4 regions of the Pseudoalteromonas sp. K222D genome follow, and region 2 is predicted to be linked to each of the others. Evidence: predicted binding sites of a transcription regulator. Region 2 holds the regulator's gene; each other region holds the start of a gene.
The links. The regulator sigma-54, encoded in region 2, starts transcription at its own class of promoters, with help from an activator protein. The targets are predictions, from matches to a motif close to GTTGGCACGNNNNTNGNNT.
Positions count from the first base shown of each region.

Region 1: a site for sigma-54 is predicted at 2,305-2,323, ahead of J5X91_RS10530 (flagellar hook-length control protein FliK). Genes of this name have one in related genera too.
Region 3: a site for sigma-54 is predicted at 2,179-2,197, ahead of J5X91_RS13840 (LiaF domain-containing protein). Genes of this name have one in related genera too.
Region 4: a site for sigma-54 is predicted at 2,227-2,245, ahead of J5X91_RS01560 (diacylglycerol kinase family protein). Genes of this name have one in related genera too.

Region 1 is NZ_JAGGDL010000018.1:36,322-40,569, forward strand. Features, by position in the region: gene fliM (flagellar motor switch protein FliM) at 1-58, opposite strand, end outside; gene fliL (flagellar basal body-associated protein FliL) at 68-598, opposite strand; gene J5X91_RS10530 (flagellar hook-length control protein FliK) at 656-2,236, opposite strand; gene fliJ (flagellar export protein FliJ) at 2,374-2,823, opposite strand; gene fliI (flagellar protein export ATPase FliI) at 2,823-4,157, opposite strand; gene fliH (flagellar assembly protein FliH) at 4,176-4,248, opposite strand, start outside.
Region 2 is NZ_JAGGDL010000004.1:84,074-88,321, reverse strand. Features, by position in the region: gene J5X91_RS03900 (HPr family phosphocarrier protein) at 1-238, opposite strand, end outside; gene rapZ (RNase adapter RapZ) at 282-1,127, opposite strand; gene ptsN (PTS IIA-like nitrogen regulatory protein PtsN) at 1,149-1,601, opposite strand; gene hpf (ribosome hibernation promoting factor) at 1,606-1,893, opposite strand; gene J5X91_RS03880 (RNA polymerase factor sigma-54) at 1,920-3,413, opposite strand; gene lptB (LPS export ABC transporter ATP-binding protein) at 3,483-4,208, opposite strand; gene lptA (lipopolysaccharide transport periplasmic protein LptA) at 4,205-4,248, opposite strand, start outside.
Region 3 is NZ_JAGGDL010000031.1:9-4,256, reverse strand. Features, by position in the region: gene J5X91_RS13860 (5-carboxymethyl-2-hydroxymuconate Delta-isomerase) at 62-391, shown strand; tRNA gene J5X91_RS13855 (tRNA-Ile) at 742-818, opposite strand; gene J5X91_RS13850 (YqaE/Pmp3 family membrane protein) at 1,125-1,283, opposite strand; gene J5X91_RS13845 (BON domain-containing protein) at 1,356-1,919, opposite strand; gene J5X91_RS13840 (LiaF domain-containing protein) at 2,234-2,899, shown strand; gene suhB (inositol-1-monophosphatase) at 3,170-3,973, shown strand.
Region 4 is NZ_JAGGDL010000002.1:11,192-15,439, forward strand. Features, by position in the region: gene J5X91_RS01545 (DUF4331 domain-containing protein) at 1-581, opposite strand, end outside; gene J5X91_RS01550 (anti-sigma factor) at 753-1,436, opposite strand; gene J5X91_RS01555 (sigma-70 family RNA polymerase sigma factor) at 1,433-1,957, opposite strand; gene J5X91_RS01560 (diacylglycerol kinase family protein) at 2,311-3,939, shown strand; gene J5X91_RS01565 (VF530 family protein) at 4,014-4,248, opposite strand, start outside.

The sequences.
Region 1 (4,248 bases), on a different contig from region 2:
CGTCATCAACACCATGCAATAACGCATCAATTTCGTCTTGGGATAATAAATCGCTCACGCTAGCCCCTTATTGCATCACAAAGCCGGTAAATAATACCCGCTCAATTACTTTACTGCCTTCAACGTCCATTAAGCTAGCTTGTACTTTTTCTAGTGCTGCAAAGCGTAAGTTTTCTTTACCTACACTGGTGCTTAGTTCGTCAGCCGTGGTCATAGAAAATATACTTAATAATGTACTTTCTATTAGTGGAATATGCTTTTTAGCGGTTTCTTCGTTTGCTTCGCCGCGCACTAATAATTCCACTTTAATTTGCACAATTCTATCGCGACTAGAGCCCGGTATGTTAAATACAAAAGGTCTTGGCATTGCAACATAAAGTGCGCTGCCTATTTTGGCCGATGAACCTGTAGAAGAGCTAGCTTGCTGTGCTGTAGCGGCTTCATCATTTAACGTTTCCGCTGGCGTGTCTGAGCCCGAAAGCAAAAAATAACCAACAACAGCTGCAACAATAACAAGCAATACAGCTGCAATAATTACTATGATTTTCTTTTTGCTGTTACCTGTTTCTTCTATTTCTAAATTAGTCTCTTCAGCCATGATATTTCCTTTATTAGCAAAGGTACTTGCTTGTTTTAGCTATTATAATAGCAGTACTTAGGCATAGTAATCTATTGATGATGACGTTTGTTGTCGAGAACTTGGCATTTGTGTATTAATTTGCTCATCGTTTTCATCAGTAGTCAATTCATTATTAGCTAAACGACGACTATCGTTGTCATCATTTTGCTCTGCTCCTTGCCCTCCAGGCTCACCATAAGAAATAGTACTTTCGCCTAAATCTATGCCTTGTTGGGCAAGCATTTCGCGTAAGCGCGGAAGCGATTGTTCAAGCGCTTCTTTAGCTTGCTGGTTTTGTACTACAAAGTTTATTTGTGCTTGCTCTGCATCGCTTCTGATGCGAATTTGCATACTGCCCATTTCTGGTGGGTCGAGACGAATTTCTGCTACTTTATTATTTATGCTAAGCATAGAGCTCACTCGCTCTTGCAACATTTTTGCCGCGTCACTTTTTATAATATTAAGCGCTTGCATAACACCTGGGTCCAAGCTTGCTTGTTTAACTTGCGCTGTGCTTTGTAATTGCCCAGCCTGCAACGCTTGCATATCAATTATAGTTTGCTCATACCCTACACTATCGTATAGGCCTAAACCATTTACCGTACTGGTAATTTGCGTCAATAATTGTGCTGCTCGGGGTGATAACTGTTCAGTGTTATTTTTTTGCAATGACTCTAACGATTTAGTGAGTTCTTTATCGCTAAGCGCATTTAATGCTGTTTTATCATCTGCAGATATTAATACTTTTTTATCAATCGATGCGCTTAGCTCTGCAATTGTTTGCTTAATACTTGCTAGCTGCTCACCTTGTGGCTGCTCATTTTTAATATAGCTATTTAACTGGCTCAGTAGCGCTTGTTTTTCTGGGGTGGTTAATGCATTTATTTGAGAATTTAAAGCCTGTTTAGCCGTGTCTGCTGCGCTTGCTTTATCACTTTCAACAACATATTGAGTAAGCATTTGCTTTAACGTTGCGAGGTTATCGTTGCTATTGGGTTTGCTACTTGCCTGCAGCTGCGTAGTTAATTGCTCATGCTGCTCGGGTGTAAGTTTAGCAAGTAACGGATCTGATTTAATTGCCTCGCTATCTTTGCTTAGCAAGTTCATTACTGCGGCATCTACCGATTGTTTTTGCGCTGTTGCATCGCCTTTATTATTTGCCGTAGCCATGCTTTGAGATAAGGGCATTAACTTTTCATTTGCCGCTTCAGCGCTTGCTGCAACATCGCTAAACACACCTTTTTGCGGTGCAATTACAATAGGGGCAAGCTGATCATCAGGCTTCCCTTTTAATTGCTTAGCGTCTTCATCTAAAGCCTCGGCTTTAGCATCAGCGTTCTTTTTAACTGAGGTGTCTATAGTGTGCGCAGCATTTATTTGCGCCAACATACTATCGCCCGAAACAGCATCGTCTTGTGTTTCAGGCTGCTCAGCCTTAGCATTGCTAGCGCCTGCTTTAGCTTTGCTGTTATTATTGTAAGCCGCTTTATTGGCATCTTCTAACTGATTAAAAAAACCAGTATCAGAGTCATCATTACGTCTTGAGTTACTCGCTTGTTTATTAGAGTAAGCGTCTTGCTCAGATACCGCTAACATTGAAATATCATTAATCGTCATAAATCACCTAATATAAAGCGGCAACAAACCACCCAATAATACCTAAAATTATAGTTCACTTAACAACAAAGCAATTAACGTGCCTTTGTTTATAAGGTACAAGCTTTTGTTAAAGCGGTTAAAGTACTCGCTACTTACTAAAGTCGATTGTTGTGTCGTTGAAAAAATTGATTAGCCGAAAATTCATCCAACATCTTTTGCTCATTTTTAGCCACTAGCACATCGGCCTTTAACTGTTGTTTTTCGATGAGTTTAGCGACTGCTTTAGCCTTAATTTGCTGCTTTAACCACAGGGTTTTACGCTGGCTAACCACTTGTTTTGCAGTGTTAACTGTATTGGCTTGTTGGCGAATTGCTTCTTCTATTTTAGCAATAAATGCATGAAATTGACTAAACCCAGCACTTGATAAGCCCGACTGCCCTTTAATGTGTAATTGCTGGGTGTATTCCAATCTAAAGTTATTTAAACCTTGGAGTTTTTGCTGGTTTGCCTGCAAATTTTGATTCGCCTGCAAATAGCTCATCCGCAGCGTTTCTTCTTTATCGTTTTCAATCTTTAGTAATAAATGCAGTTTGTTTTTAGCCATTATGCTTGCCCTAATAACTGCGCTAGCCCTTGCAGGCCGTCGTCGTAACTAATTACATCGCGCATGCCTTGCTGTAAAAAGGCATTTACTCTTGGCATCATATTTATGGCTTGATCAAGCATTTGATCTGTCCCTTTTTGATACGCACCTAGGGTGATCATGTCTTTATTTTGCTGGTACATAGAGTACACCTGCTTAAGCACTCGCGCTTGTTGCATGTGCGTCTCAGATACCACTTGCGGCATTACTCGTGAAATAGATTTTTCTATATCAATTGCCGGATAATGACCGCTGTCGGCCAGTTCCCGCGAAAGTACAATATGGCCGTCGAGTATGGCGCGCGCCGCATCGGCAATGGGATCTTGCATATCATCGCCTTCACTTAATACGGTAAAAAAGGCAGTAATAGAGCCTTGCCCTTCTCCGCCGTTACCGGCACGCTCCACCAGCGCTGGTAGTTTTGCAAACACCGAAGGCGGGTAGCCTTTAGTCGCCGGTGGCTCGCCTACTGCAAGTGCTATTTCACGCTGCGCCATGGCATAGCGCGTTACCGAATCGAGCAATAACAAAACGTTTAATCCCTGATCGCGAAAGTACTCTGCAATTGTTACCGCACTTTCGCAGCCTTTTAAACGCATTAATGGTGAAGAATCTGCCGGTGCTGCTACAACCACCGAGCGTTTTCGCCCCTCAACACCAAGTATTTCTTCAATAAATTCTTTTACTTCGCGGCCACGCTCACCCACCAGTCCCACCACAATAACATCGGCTTCACTACCACGAGTCATCATACCAAGCAGTACCGACTTACCTACACCCGAGCCTGCAAACAAGCCCATTCGCTGGCCTTGTCCTACTGTTATTACTGAATTTATAGCACGCACGCCTACATCCATAGGCTGGCTTATAGGTCGTCTTGAAAGAGGGTTTATCGGTTTTTGGGCAAACTTAAGATAGTGCTCAGCATTAATTTTACCTAAACCATCAAGAGGACGACCTAAGCCATCAACTACGCGGCCCAGCAAACTCATGCCTACAGGTAAACCTGTGTCGTTAAGTTGGGGGATCACCCGAGCACCAGGGAGCACCCCCGATATATGATCGTTTGGCATTAAATATAAGGTTTGGTCGTTAAAGCCAACTATTTCGGCGTCAACAAAGCCGTTCATAGTTTCTATTTTACATTGGCTACCTACAGGCGCACGTAAGCCTTTAGCCTCAAGGGTAAGGCCAACTACTCGCGTTAAAATACCCGCTACAGCAAGTGTTGGCGGTTTAATATGCTGTTTGTATTGAGATAAGCGTTCGCTTAATGAAACATCTAAAGCAGACATAACAGACCAATAAAATAGTTAGATACTACTGCTATGCAAAAAACTATCCAATGTTTCTTTGACACGTGTTTTAAGTGTCATATCAAGCGAT
Region 2 (4,248 bases):
GGCCAACGGCATGTAATGCATGCTCAGCATCGGGTCCTTCGCACACTACTTTTACTTCTTTACCTTGGCTGCTTTCAAGTAGCATTAAAGCCAGTACGCTATCGCCAGCGGCTTCTTTTTCATCCTGAAATAAGGTAATAGATGCGTCAAATTGTACCGCTAATTGTGCTAATACGGTAGCGGCTCTAGCATGCAGACCAAGTTTATTTTTTATTAAAAACGTATTTTCTAAGCGCATAAGATACTCTACTTAAGCTGAACAGATGATTGTTTAAATTGAATTATTTTTCTTGCTCGCGATGGCGAATTTTTACATTAGGGTGAGACATAGCAAAGCTTTCACCAATTGTTTGCGCTAAATAAACTGAGCGATGCTGACCACCGGTACAGCCAATAGCAATCGTTAAGTAACTACGGTTATTACGCTCTAGGTGTGGTAACCACGTCTGTACAAAGGTTTGAATTTGCCAAGTGAACTTTTGCACAATACTATGACTAGCTAAATAATCTTTAACGGGTTGATCTAACCCAGTTAAGGGCTTTAGCTCAGGTTCCCAGTGTGGGTTTGGTAAAAAACGCGCATCAAAAACATAATCAGCACCTTTGGGAATACCATGCTTAAAGCCAAACGACTCAAAGGTAATGATAAGCTGTTTGTCTTTTTTACCGAGTATGGTTTCACGCATAGATTCAGCAAGTTGATGCACACTTAAATCGGTTGTATCAATGACATGATCAGCCCGCGTTACGAGTACATCGAGTAATTCTTTTTCTTTTTGTATTGCTAAATCTAGCGGTAGCGAATCAATCGAAAGCGGGTGCAAACGACGCGTTTCTGAATAACGGCGGATTAATGTTTGATCGTCACTATCTAAATAAAATAACGTTGGTTTAGCAAAGTCGGGCAAGTACTCAAGAATATCGTTAAATTGCTGCTGATCTTTAGGCAGGTTACGCACATCTATACTAACGGCTATTTTATCGTAGTTATCAGAGACACTGCGCACTAATGAAGGCAGTAAATTTACCGGAATATTATCTACACAATAGTAACCTAAATCTTCTACAACACGTAAAGCAACCGATTTACCAGAACCCGATCGGCCACTTATAATAATTAATTCCATTTACCACCCCTTTATTAGTAACTAGGATTGATCCAAAATAACTTGGTATAATGCTTCATCAGACTTTGCCGCACGCAATTGCTTACAAAACTCTTTATCGTTTAGTTTATCAGCTATTGTGGCTAGTGTTTTCAAGTGCTGCTGGTTATCGCCATCGGGCACTATAAGTGCAACAAAAATATCAACTGGACGATTATCAATTGCATCAAAATTAATAGCGGTTTCGCTTATTAAAATTAAGGCAAGAGGTTCCTGCGCCCCGCTCATACGGCCATGTGGAATTGCTATTCCTCGGCCAATACCGGTACTGCCTAGCTTTTCTCTTGCCAATAAAGCAGTGAGAATATCTTGCTGGGGTAAATACGGCATTTTTTTATGCGCGAGTTCACTGATGAATTCTAAAATTCTTTTTTTACTATTAAAAAGGACCACAGCTTTGCTGCAGTCCTGGCATATAAGTGAGCTTAATTTCATAGTGTTAGTGTCGAGCAAACTTCTCTTTGTGTTTAATTACTTGACGATCGAGTTTGTCAATCAACGAGTCAATGGCAGCGTACATATCTTGGTGTTCGGTCGATGCAAATAGCTCAGCGCCACTTACAAAAATTGTTGCTTCAGCTTTTTGACTTAATTTTTCTACATCGAGAATAACATGCACATTAGTTATGTGATCTGAGTGTCTTTGCAGCTTTGCAAATTTATTATTTACATAGTCTCTTAATGAGTCTGTAATGTCTACATGACGACCAGTTAAGTTTAGTTGCATCAGCATTTTCCTCTTTGTTGTACGTCTTAAATCAAGCTTTTACGTTGATTCGACGGGGGAATAGCCAGAGATTCGCGATATTTTGCAATTGTCCGTCTAGCTACTTTAATTCCTTGCTCAGCCAATATATCTGCAATCTTGCTATCACTCAATGGTTTGGCTAAGTTTTCTGCAGCTATCAACTTTTTAATCAAGGCACGTATAGCAGTTGATGAACATTCGCCACCATTTTCGGTGCTTACATGGCTTGAAAAAAAGTACTTAAGCTCAAAAATGCCACGTGGAGTGTGCATGAATTTTTGTGTAGTGACCCGTGAAATAGTCGACTCGTGCATTTCAACTATTTCGGCAACATCGTTTAAAACCATAGGTTTCATGGCTTCTGGGCCATGTTCAAAAAACGCTTGTTGTTGCTTAACAATACAATTAGTTACTTTTAGGAGTGTTTCGTTTCTACTTTCTAGGCTTTTAATAAACCATTTAGCTTCTTGTAAGTGCGAGCGAATAAATTGGCTGTCACCACTGGACTTTACCGTACGAGACATAGCAGCATATTGGCTGTTAACACGTATTTTTGGCATGCTATCTGGGTTTAGCTCTACCACCCAGCGGCCTTTTATTTTTTTAACAGATACGTCAGGTATAACGTATTCAGATTCTTCTCTGACAATAGTATCCGCAGGCTTAGGATTAAGCGTATGAATAAGTGTCATTATTTCTTTAAGCTCTTCTTCTTTGAGCTTAGTTTTTTTCATTAACGTACGATAGTCGCGAGCAGCGAGTAAATCGATATGATCAGTTAACACCATTTTTGTTTCGTTAATATAAGGGGTGTCTTTATCAAATTGGTTTAATTGAATACATAAGCATTCTTGTAAGCTGCGAGCTGCAATACCAACAGGATCAAATAATTGAATGCGCTTTAGCACTGCTTCTATTTCATCTAGTTCTACTTCGTGTTCGTCATCACTTTCTTGATTAAAGCTTGCTAAAAGGTCTTCGCAACTGATAGTTAAAATACCAGAGTCATCTACGGCTTCAACAATAGCTATGGCAATAGCTTCGTCTATAGGACTAAAAGGAGTGAGCTGTAATTGCCACATTAAGTACTCATGCAGAGTTTCGGCTGATGCACCTTGATAAATAGATTCATCTTCAGGCATTGGCCCCGATGAAGAGGCAGGCGCTGCGCTCATATATTCATCCCATGATACATCCATGGCCATATCGTCGCTTATGGTGTCTTTGTTTAGTGCTTCACCGCTATCTTGCTCATACTCGCTCGGGGTGTCATCGGCAGAGGCACTAACAGTAATATCATCTGCTTTTTGCTCGTTTTTACCAGCTGATTCTTCCGTGTAATCTTGCTCATCAACTTCTAGTAGCGGGTTGCTATCAAGTGCTTCTTGTATTTCTTGCTGGAGATCCAAGGTACTAAGCTGCAATAAGCGAATAGCCTGTTGCAGTTGCGGAGTCATTGTAAGTTGCTGGCCCATGCGCAGCTGTAATGATTGCCTCATTTATCTCTAACAATCCTTATAAATTGATATGATTAATCTTAGCAGATGCTTATAGTAATAACATAAATATTACAGTTTGAACTGCTCGCCTAAATAAACATCACGTACTGTTTTATCGTTTAATACAAATTCAGGAGTACCAGATGCAATTAGCTCACCATGAGAAACAATGTAGGCTTTTTCGCAAACATCAAGGGTTTCCCTTACATTGTGGTCGGTAATTAGCACGCCAATACCACGGTTTTTAAGGTGTTCTATAATTTTTTTAATATCGAGTACTGAAATAGGATCCACGCCAGCAAAGGGCTCATCAAGTAATATAAATTTAGGATCTGCAGCTAAAGCACGTGCTATTTCTACGCGGCGGCGTTCACCACCAGATAACGCCATGCCTAAGCTGTCGCGAATATGTTGCAGGCTAAATTCGTCCAGCAAGCTATTTAGGGTTTCTTCTCTGGCTTGTTTGTTTAGTTGCTTACGCGTTTCTAAAATAGCCATTAAATTTTGATACACAGTGAGCTTTCTAAAAATAGACGATTCTTGTGGTAAATAACCAATACCTAAACGAGCACGGCTGTGCATAGGAAGTAGGGTAATATCGTTATCATCAATTAATATTTTGCCTTTGTCACTAGGAACTAAGCCTACAATCATGTAAAAGGTTGTGGTTTTACCAGCACCATTTGGACCAAGTAAACCAACAATGCTCCCTGCTTTTACTTCAAGGCCTACATTTTTAACAACTTCACGGCCTTTATAGCTTTTTGCTAATAGCTCTGCTTTTAATGTACTCATGGCTGACCTTTATTGAGTTTTTGTTCTTTTTTTACGTCTA
Region 3 (4,248 bases), on a different contig from region 2:
TAACCTGGTATTTGGTATAATAAGGTTCACACATGTAGTAACTCATAATAGGAACGCCTAAATGCCGCACATTATTATTGAACACTCAGAAGACCTCCCTGTATTACCACAAGTACTTGTAGAAAAAATTCACAACGCCGCTTTCCAAAGTAATCTATTTGATTTAGAAACCATAAAAACACGCGCTATTTCCTATCAGCAATATCTACTGGGCGCAGGCAGGTCGGGGTTTATACATATCGCGGTACACATTTTGGCAGGGCGTTCTATTGAGCAAAAACAAATGTTAAGTGAGCAACTACTTGAGTGTTTAAAAACCTATTGCAGAGCATCAGACAGCTTAAGCGTTAATATTTACGATATCGAACATGAGATCTACCGCAAAAATTAATTTATTTTAGCCGTTTCATTAAATTAGTGAACAGTTCTAGCAGCAAAAAATAGCTTAATCACTAACCAAGGTCATTTTATATAGTGACCTACAGGTTATTTCTAACGGGATTAATTAGCTACTTAATAAGCCAGAATGATCATGTTATTAATAATATAGGTATTAGCTTAAAAGCGTTAATAAGTACTCTGTAAAAAAACCCTAATTAGGGTTTTTTTATTGCCGTAAAACAATTCTATTTATTATTTTATAATGAGACAGTCACAAATATACTTAAAGTGTAATTAACACAACATAGAGCTATTCATTAGTTAATGATTGGAATGATTTTTAGTGGGTATATTTAAAAGTGGTGGCCCCTCCCAGACTCGAACTGGGGACCTAACGATTATGAGTCGTGTGCTCTAACCAACTGAGCTAAGGGGCCAACTTTTTGTATAACTGTAAACAGTTAATTTTTTAAGAAGCGTTTAGCCACATAGCGACTAAAGCGGGGTGCAGTATAAAAAGTTTTTAGGGGCTTGTCACTAGCAAAAGTCTTTATTTTAACAATCAATGGTCTAACTGCTTAAATAGTAATCTTTTTATGGGTGTAATATTAAAATTTGCAGAATTTAGGGTTAATACTGGCAGCTAAGTAAAAATGAAATGGAAGGCTGTATATCGCGTAATTTAAAAATTAAGCTTTAAACAAGCAACTTACAGCTTATATTACGCGACAAACAGAAATGAATTATTTTTTTGCGATAATGTAGATTGCATGTATTACTCCAGGGAAGTAACCAAACAACGTGAGTAAAATATTTATCCAAAAATGTAAGCCTAAACCCACCTGTAAAAATACTCCCAGTGGTGGCAGTAAGATTGAAAAAATAATACGTATAATATCCATAAATACTTCCTTATTTATAAACAAAAAATTATAAGCAAAAACCCAGCAAAGCTGGGTTTTATAAATACTATATTACTTTGCAACTATCGTTAATTTATCTACTACGTCGCGAACATCTTCAGCATTTTTAGCAATTTTTACTGCAAGCTGTTTTTCAGCATCTGAGTTCACTGTACCGGTAAGAGTAACTACACCTTTGTCAGTATCTACATCAATGTTTGTACCACCTACTTCAGAGTTAAATAAATAACGCGTTGTGATGACTGTGGTAATTTTAGCGTCGGTTAAGCCGCTACCATCATCATCTTTCATGTTGTCATGGCTTTTACTGTTCATGCTTTTCACAACAGTAAGCTGGTTATCAACATTGGTTACGCCATCTAAACTCAGTACAAGTTCTTCTGCTAGCTCTTTGTCGAGTTCGCTATTAACTTTACCTGTTAGTATAACTTTGCCATTTTTTACATCAGTGTTGATGTCAAAGTTATTGAGATTAGTGTTCATAAGAAGCACTGTTTCAGCCTTACCATCAATCCAAGCATCTTTACTTTCATTTTCCCAGCTGCTCGCTTGAGCACCCATAGCCGTAGTACCTAAAACTAACGCCGCAATGATAGATTTGTTAAATGTTTTCATAATCTTTCTCCTTTTGATTAAAGACACTTTAACTAATGCCAGCTTTAGGCCAACTTTAATAAGCAATTAGAATCAAAGAGTTAAGGCGGCATGTAAAATAACTTCACTTTGTATGCATCACTTTTTTACCGACTTATCGGTAAAAAGTTCTCAGTAGTGAAAATAACTAGATAATTACCATTTTGGTTAATGGATCGTTAATATAACGAAGTCACAAATAGGCTAAAAACATAACAAACTGATTAATAACAATAATATTTTTGGTATATGCTTTGCTTATATAGTGACAATAGTAAAATAAAAGGAATACCCTAATGAGCGTAAAAATAACAGACCGCCCCCTAGAGCAAGTGCGCGAAGAAGTGATTGATCAATTAATTTATAATTACAGCCACGGAGTTATTTCTGTTGAAGCATTTGAAAGGCGTTTAGATGAGGCAATGGCTACAAGTAATAATGAAGTCCTTGCTAGCTTAGTTGAGGATTTAACCCTTAATACTGATCAGCAATATAATGCCCAAAAGCATTCACAATTTTCACCCAATTACAGCGCTCAACAGTCTAGCCAGAGTGACTTTACATTACGCAGTATTTTAGGCTCCAATGAAAGAAGCGGCCAATGGGTTGTGCCTAAAAACATTTACCTAACTAACTTTATGGGCTCGGTAGTACTTGATTTTACTGATGCTGTTTTTACCCACCAAGAGGTAACGATTCATGTTAACTGTATTTTTGGCAGTGATGAAATATACGTACCAGAACACGTCAATGTAGTATCAAAAATGTTTAGCATTATTAGTAGTGTTGAAAATAAAACAGTGGCACTTAACAAGCATCAAGGGCCGACCATCCATATTGAGGGAAAGGCTATTATGGGCTCGGTAGAAATAAAAATTAAGCGCACCATTAAAGAAAAATTTATTAGCTTTGCAAACCAATTAAAAACCCAACTTGGTGGTAAAAGTGGTACTCCAATGTGATGAACTGCCTATAAAAGCATGTTCATAGCTTTATAACTTGGGCCTAGGTTAAAGAGTAAAAAACATGCTACATTTTTAAAGCACTAGAACACATTAAAAAACGCTTTGCAGATTCATCAACGTTGAATTTGTATAAAACGCCCTGCACATCAAGCAAGTACAAAAAACAAACAAAAGTATTTAGGCTTTGTTGTTTACTTTATGGCAAAAGTCGCTAAAATACGCCAGCTAAAATATATAAACGTTCTTTTACAACCCAAAGGTAATACCATGCATCCAATGTTAAACATTGCGGTTCGCGCTGCGCGTAACGCAGGCAAAATTATACTTCGTGCAAGTGAAGATTTATCAAAAGTTGAAGTTCAACAAAAAGGCACTAACGATTTAGTGACTAATATTGATAAAGAAGCAGAAGCTATAATTCGCGACACCATTTTACGCTCTTACCCTGAACACTGCATTGTTGGTGAAGAATTAGGCGAGCATAAAGGTAAGGATGCAGATTACCAATGGATTGTTGACCCGCTTGATGGCACAACTAACTTCATCAAGGGTATTCCTCATTTTGCGGTTTCTATCGCACTTAAAGTAAAAGGTCGTTTAGACCAGGCCGTTATTTATGATCCAATTCGTGGTGAGCTTTTCACTGCCTCTCGTGGTCAAGGCGCACAACTTAATAGCAAACGTTTACGCGTTTCTAAAACTGTTGATTTAGGCGGTTCAATCTTAGCTACTGGCTTTCCTTTCAAGCAAAAACAACACCTAGATGCATACACAGAAGCGTTTAAAGCTTTATTCATACATACTGCTGATATCCGTCGTGCGGGCTCTGCTGCGCTAGACATGGCTTATGTGGCTGCTGGACGCGTTGATGGCTTTTTCGAAATTGGTTTAAAACCTTGGGATACTGCTGCAGGCGAGCTATTAGTAAAAGAAGCTGGCGGCATGGTTGTAGATTTTGCTGGCGGCGTAAACTATAACAATAGTGGTAACATTATTTGTGGCGCACCTAAGCTAACCCAAGCAATAATTCGCGAAATTCGCCCTGTATTAACTGAGTCATTACTGCGTTAATAAAAATTGCATGGTTTAAAAAAGGAGCTTAGGCTCCTTTTTTGTTGTCTGCAAAAAATTATTTATGACGATTAAACTGCTTAGAGAAGCAATTAACTTTATATCTCGCTTTTTATCCTTTAGCGCAGCTTCAGTATGATAAGTGTTAATACCACAAATAAAATGGCATCGTTTTATTTAAGAGTAAAGCAGTGGTAGTTAATGTATCTCGAATTCAAGTATTAAGTGCAATCATTATGCAGCCACCAGTATTTCTGATTGCCCCGTAAATAATT
Region 4 (4,248 bases), on a different contig from region 2:
GAGGTAAAGGTTTTATTACCTACATAATCAAGCGGTTTATTAAAAGTAGTTGAGCTAGTAGTGGTGTTACTAAGCTGTACGCTAGTGCCTGTTTTTTGCGGGCCGCTGATCATGTTTACAGTGTAAGATTCACTAAAGTTAGCTGCACTATCATTACCTGCCGTAATACCACCAACATTTTTTAGCGGCACAGATACAGTGCGCTGATTGCCCTCAGGGCCGACGGTTAATTGCACACCTTGATTATCATTAGGCAGCATACTTTTAAAGTTAAACGCAAAAGTAATATCTTCAATAGCATCACCATCGTTATCAATGTGAATGCTGTAAGTAGCATCAGGATCCATGGCAAAGTAATTAGGGCCACCGTAGGCATCTTGCAATGGAATGTAATTAGCAATCAAGGTAACAAAGTCACCACGGCCTTGCTCATAACTATTAAAAACATAAAAATCGGTAGAGTCTAAGGTTGGAAAACGACTAATATTAGGCGCTTCTCTATGGCTTGATGCTTCACTTGGTGCACTTGCAAAAGTAGCACATATAACAACTGCGAGTATTGATGGAGTAAAAGCTTTCATGACTTTGTCCTTTAGTTTTTGATTGAAGTCATTAGTAATACGAGGCAGGATTTAAATTGGATGCAAATAAGTTAATTTATTTTTAATTAATGTGCTTTATTTGTTAATTACCGCTGTTTTTAGCTCTAATATCTTATTTCTGAAAAAGATAAAAGAGCTGTTTTTAGTAATTTATAAAAGTACTAATTCGGTGGTATAGAGTACTTCGCTTGGTGAGCCGTTTGGCGAGCCACCAATAGGTTCTAAACTTACAGCTAATAAAGCAACATCACTGGCTTTAAAACGGCTGTTTTTAGATAGCGTTATGCTGCCTGTTTTAGGGAGTAAGCCCAGCGATATTGGTGCGTCTTGGTCTTTTAGTATCATCCACAGCTCATAGTCTTTATCTGTTTTAGCCACAAGCTGACTACTTGCCTTAATTGATAAAGCCTGCTCATTAACATCAATAAACCATAACGGCTGCTGCGCTTTATTTTGCACTAATGCAATTTGCTGAATATTGCTAACATTAGTGGCCGGTTGCATTACTAAAAATGCTAATACAATTGAAGCTGCTGTAGCAACAAACGACCAAGTGCGCCAAATTGAAGCTTGTGTACGAATTATTGTTTTCGTTGGTTGGGGCTGATTTTCAATTTGTTGTAATATTTTTGGCCATAAGTCGTCACTTGGCGCTCGTGGCGTAATAGCACTGGCTAAGTTATTTAAGTTTTGCTCCCACATTGTTGTGGCCTCACGTGCTTTGCTGGAGTTGAGGAGTAATCGCTGAAAACGCTTACGGGTTGAGCTTGATAGTGTACCCAATACATATTGCCCTGCAAGTGCATTTAATACCTCGGGTTTATTATAATTCATAGGGTTAAACACCTTTGTAGCTGAACTAATCCACGGCGGATCCAACTTTTTACCGTACCTAAAGGCGTGTCGATATGATCAACTAATTCGCTGTGGCTTAAGCCTTTGTAATAGGCCAAGTGAATCGCTTGCTTTTGCTGTGGTTCTAATTGCTCTATACAGCTTACGAGTTTGGTATTTTCGGCATAACTCACCTCAATATCGTGCTCGTTTATATCGTCATCGGCTAGTGATTGCTCCTTGCGCACTTTGTTGTAGCGCAGCGCATCAAGGCTTCGGTATCTAACAATGCTGATCATCCAGCTAATAACCGTTCCCTTAGATGAATTATACTCAGATGCGTTATGCCAAATTTTAATAAAAGCTTCTTGCAATACTTCTTCCGCATGCGCTCTGTTTGTTAACATATTTAAAGTTATAGCAAATAACTTTCCGCTGGTTTGCTGATAAAGATTAGCGAATGCGTGTTTATCGCCTTGTGCGGTTGAGCACAAAAGGGGGAGTAAATCGTCGTTTTCCATGATTACCTTAATATTTTTATTATTAGTTAAATAAACGTTTGAGAGTTGTTTGTGGATGCAAAAAAATGCTTAGATGTTCTATTAGATTAGCTGCAATACAGCCTAATACAAGTAAACAAAGTGTATTGCTGTTACTTTATACCAGTGTGAACAATTAGCCTACTACAGTGTAAAAACAGCAACGTTTTATAAGTGGACTAAAAAAGGCTTAATAAATAAAAATTAAAGTGTTAATTATCAATAATATAATTAATCAGGGATAAGTGAATGCTGGCGTAAAATTTGCTTTTACAATATTAAGGCATGATTAATAAATATAACAACAACGAGCATATATTATAAAAGGAGAACATATGTGGGCTGCAATTAGTTACTTACTATTGGCATTTATACTCATATTTATTGGCTGGGAAGTTAACTCAATTTACTTTTCAATTGTATTTTATTGGAGTGCGTTGTCACTACTTTTAGTGGGGGGCGCTTATATATTCGATATAGCAAAAGTGTTTAGAAAACGCGAAAACGGCGTTATCCCTTTTTATATTCGCTGGGCGTTTATTCCTTTTTTATTCGGCGCACAACTATACAATGCGTGGGCACGTAAACACGATAAAGTGCCGCCTATTCAAAAGATTAATGAACATTTGTTTTTGGCATGTCGATTATTCCCCTCCGACATAGACACGCTAAAAGAAAATGGTATTACCGCAATACTTGATGTAACGTGCGAGTTTGACGGTTTAGAGTGGAGCTCTACGCAAGAAAACATTAATTATTTAAACATTCCGGTACTCGATCATAGCGTTCCTACGCATTCGCAGTTAAACCAAGCAATTAATTGGATCCATCATCATGTACAAAAAGATCGCCGTGTGGTGGTGCATTGTGCTTTAGGGCGCGGGCGCTCTGTGTTTGTAATGGCGGCCTACTTGCTTAGCCAAAATAAAGATGCCGATGTGCATCAAATACTGGCACAAATAAAAGAAACTCGCGAGACAGCTAACCTTAATAAACGCCAATTACATCACTTAGCTAAGCGCCATAAAAAAGGTGAGTTAGTAATTAAAAACAAAGCATTTTTGATTGCAAATCCAGTGTCGGGCACAAAAATGTGGCAAGACAAACAACACCTAATTATTGCTAGTTTATCGGCTTATTACGACTTAACCGTATTAACAACCTCAAAAGAAGTTAACGGCGTAGCGCTTGCTAAACAGGCAATAAAAGAGCAGCCAGATATTATTATTGCTTGTGGTGGTGACGGCACAGTGACAGAAGTGGCCAGTGTATTAGTGCACACTAAATGCAGGTTGGGTATTATTCCGCTGGGCACGGCTAACGCATTAGCGCATGTGTTAATGGGCATAAAATCAAAATTTATTCCTGTTGAACAAGCCTGTGATTTAATTATTGATGGGCAAACAAGTTTAATCGACACAGCTTATTGTAACGACGAGCTAATGTTACTACTGGCAGGAATTGGCTTTGAACACTCCATGATTGAAAAAGCCGACCGTGAAGCTAAAAACAAATCTGGGCAACTGGCCTATTTAAATGGTTTTTTACAAGCTTTTGGTGAACAAAAAGCACAAGTATTAACGATAAAGCTTGATGATAACGAACCAACGCAAGTAAGTACCAATAGTTTTATTGTTGCTAATGCCGCACCCTTTACTACTTTGCTAGCTCAAGGTGGCGGGCAGCCCGATCATAGTGATGGCTTACTTGATGTGAATTGGTTAATACCCAATAAAGAAAATGGCACTACAGTACTGAGTATTGCCGAGCTTATGTTTAGCAGCATTACACAAACACATTTAGCTATTAATTCGCATCATACAAATGCTAAAAGAGTGGAAGTAAGTGCAGAGCAAGAGATTAAATACGTAGTAGATGGAGAGGTGAAAACTTCTAACAAATTAGTTATTACAATTTCACCTGGATCATTAAACGTTATTTGCAAAGAACAGCTAGATAAATAATACACGGCTATAAAACTATAAAACTATAAAACTATAAAACTATAAAACGGCGTTATTACACGCCGTTTTATTATTTATTTTTTGATCGAAGGCCAAACAAAGCCCGATGTATCAGGTGCTCTATCGGAAGTGGGCCTTGGTGCACTTTTAGGTCTACGAATTGGCTTGTTATTTATGGTATGAATATAAAGTGCTTCTACTTTATCTCGTGCCCATGGGGTTTTACGCAAAAATTTTAAGCTCGATTTAATGCTTGGTGCATCAGTAAAGCATTTAATTTTAACCTGTTCACCCAAAGTTCTCCAGCCA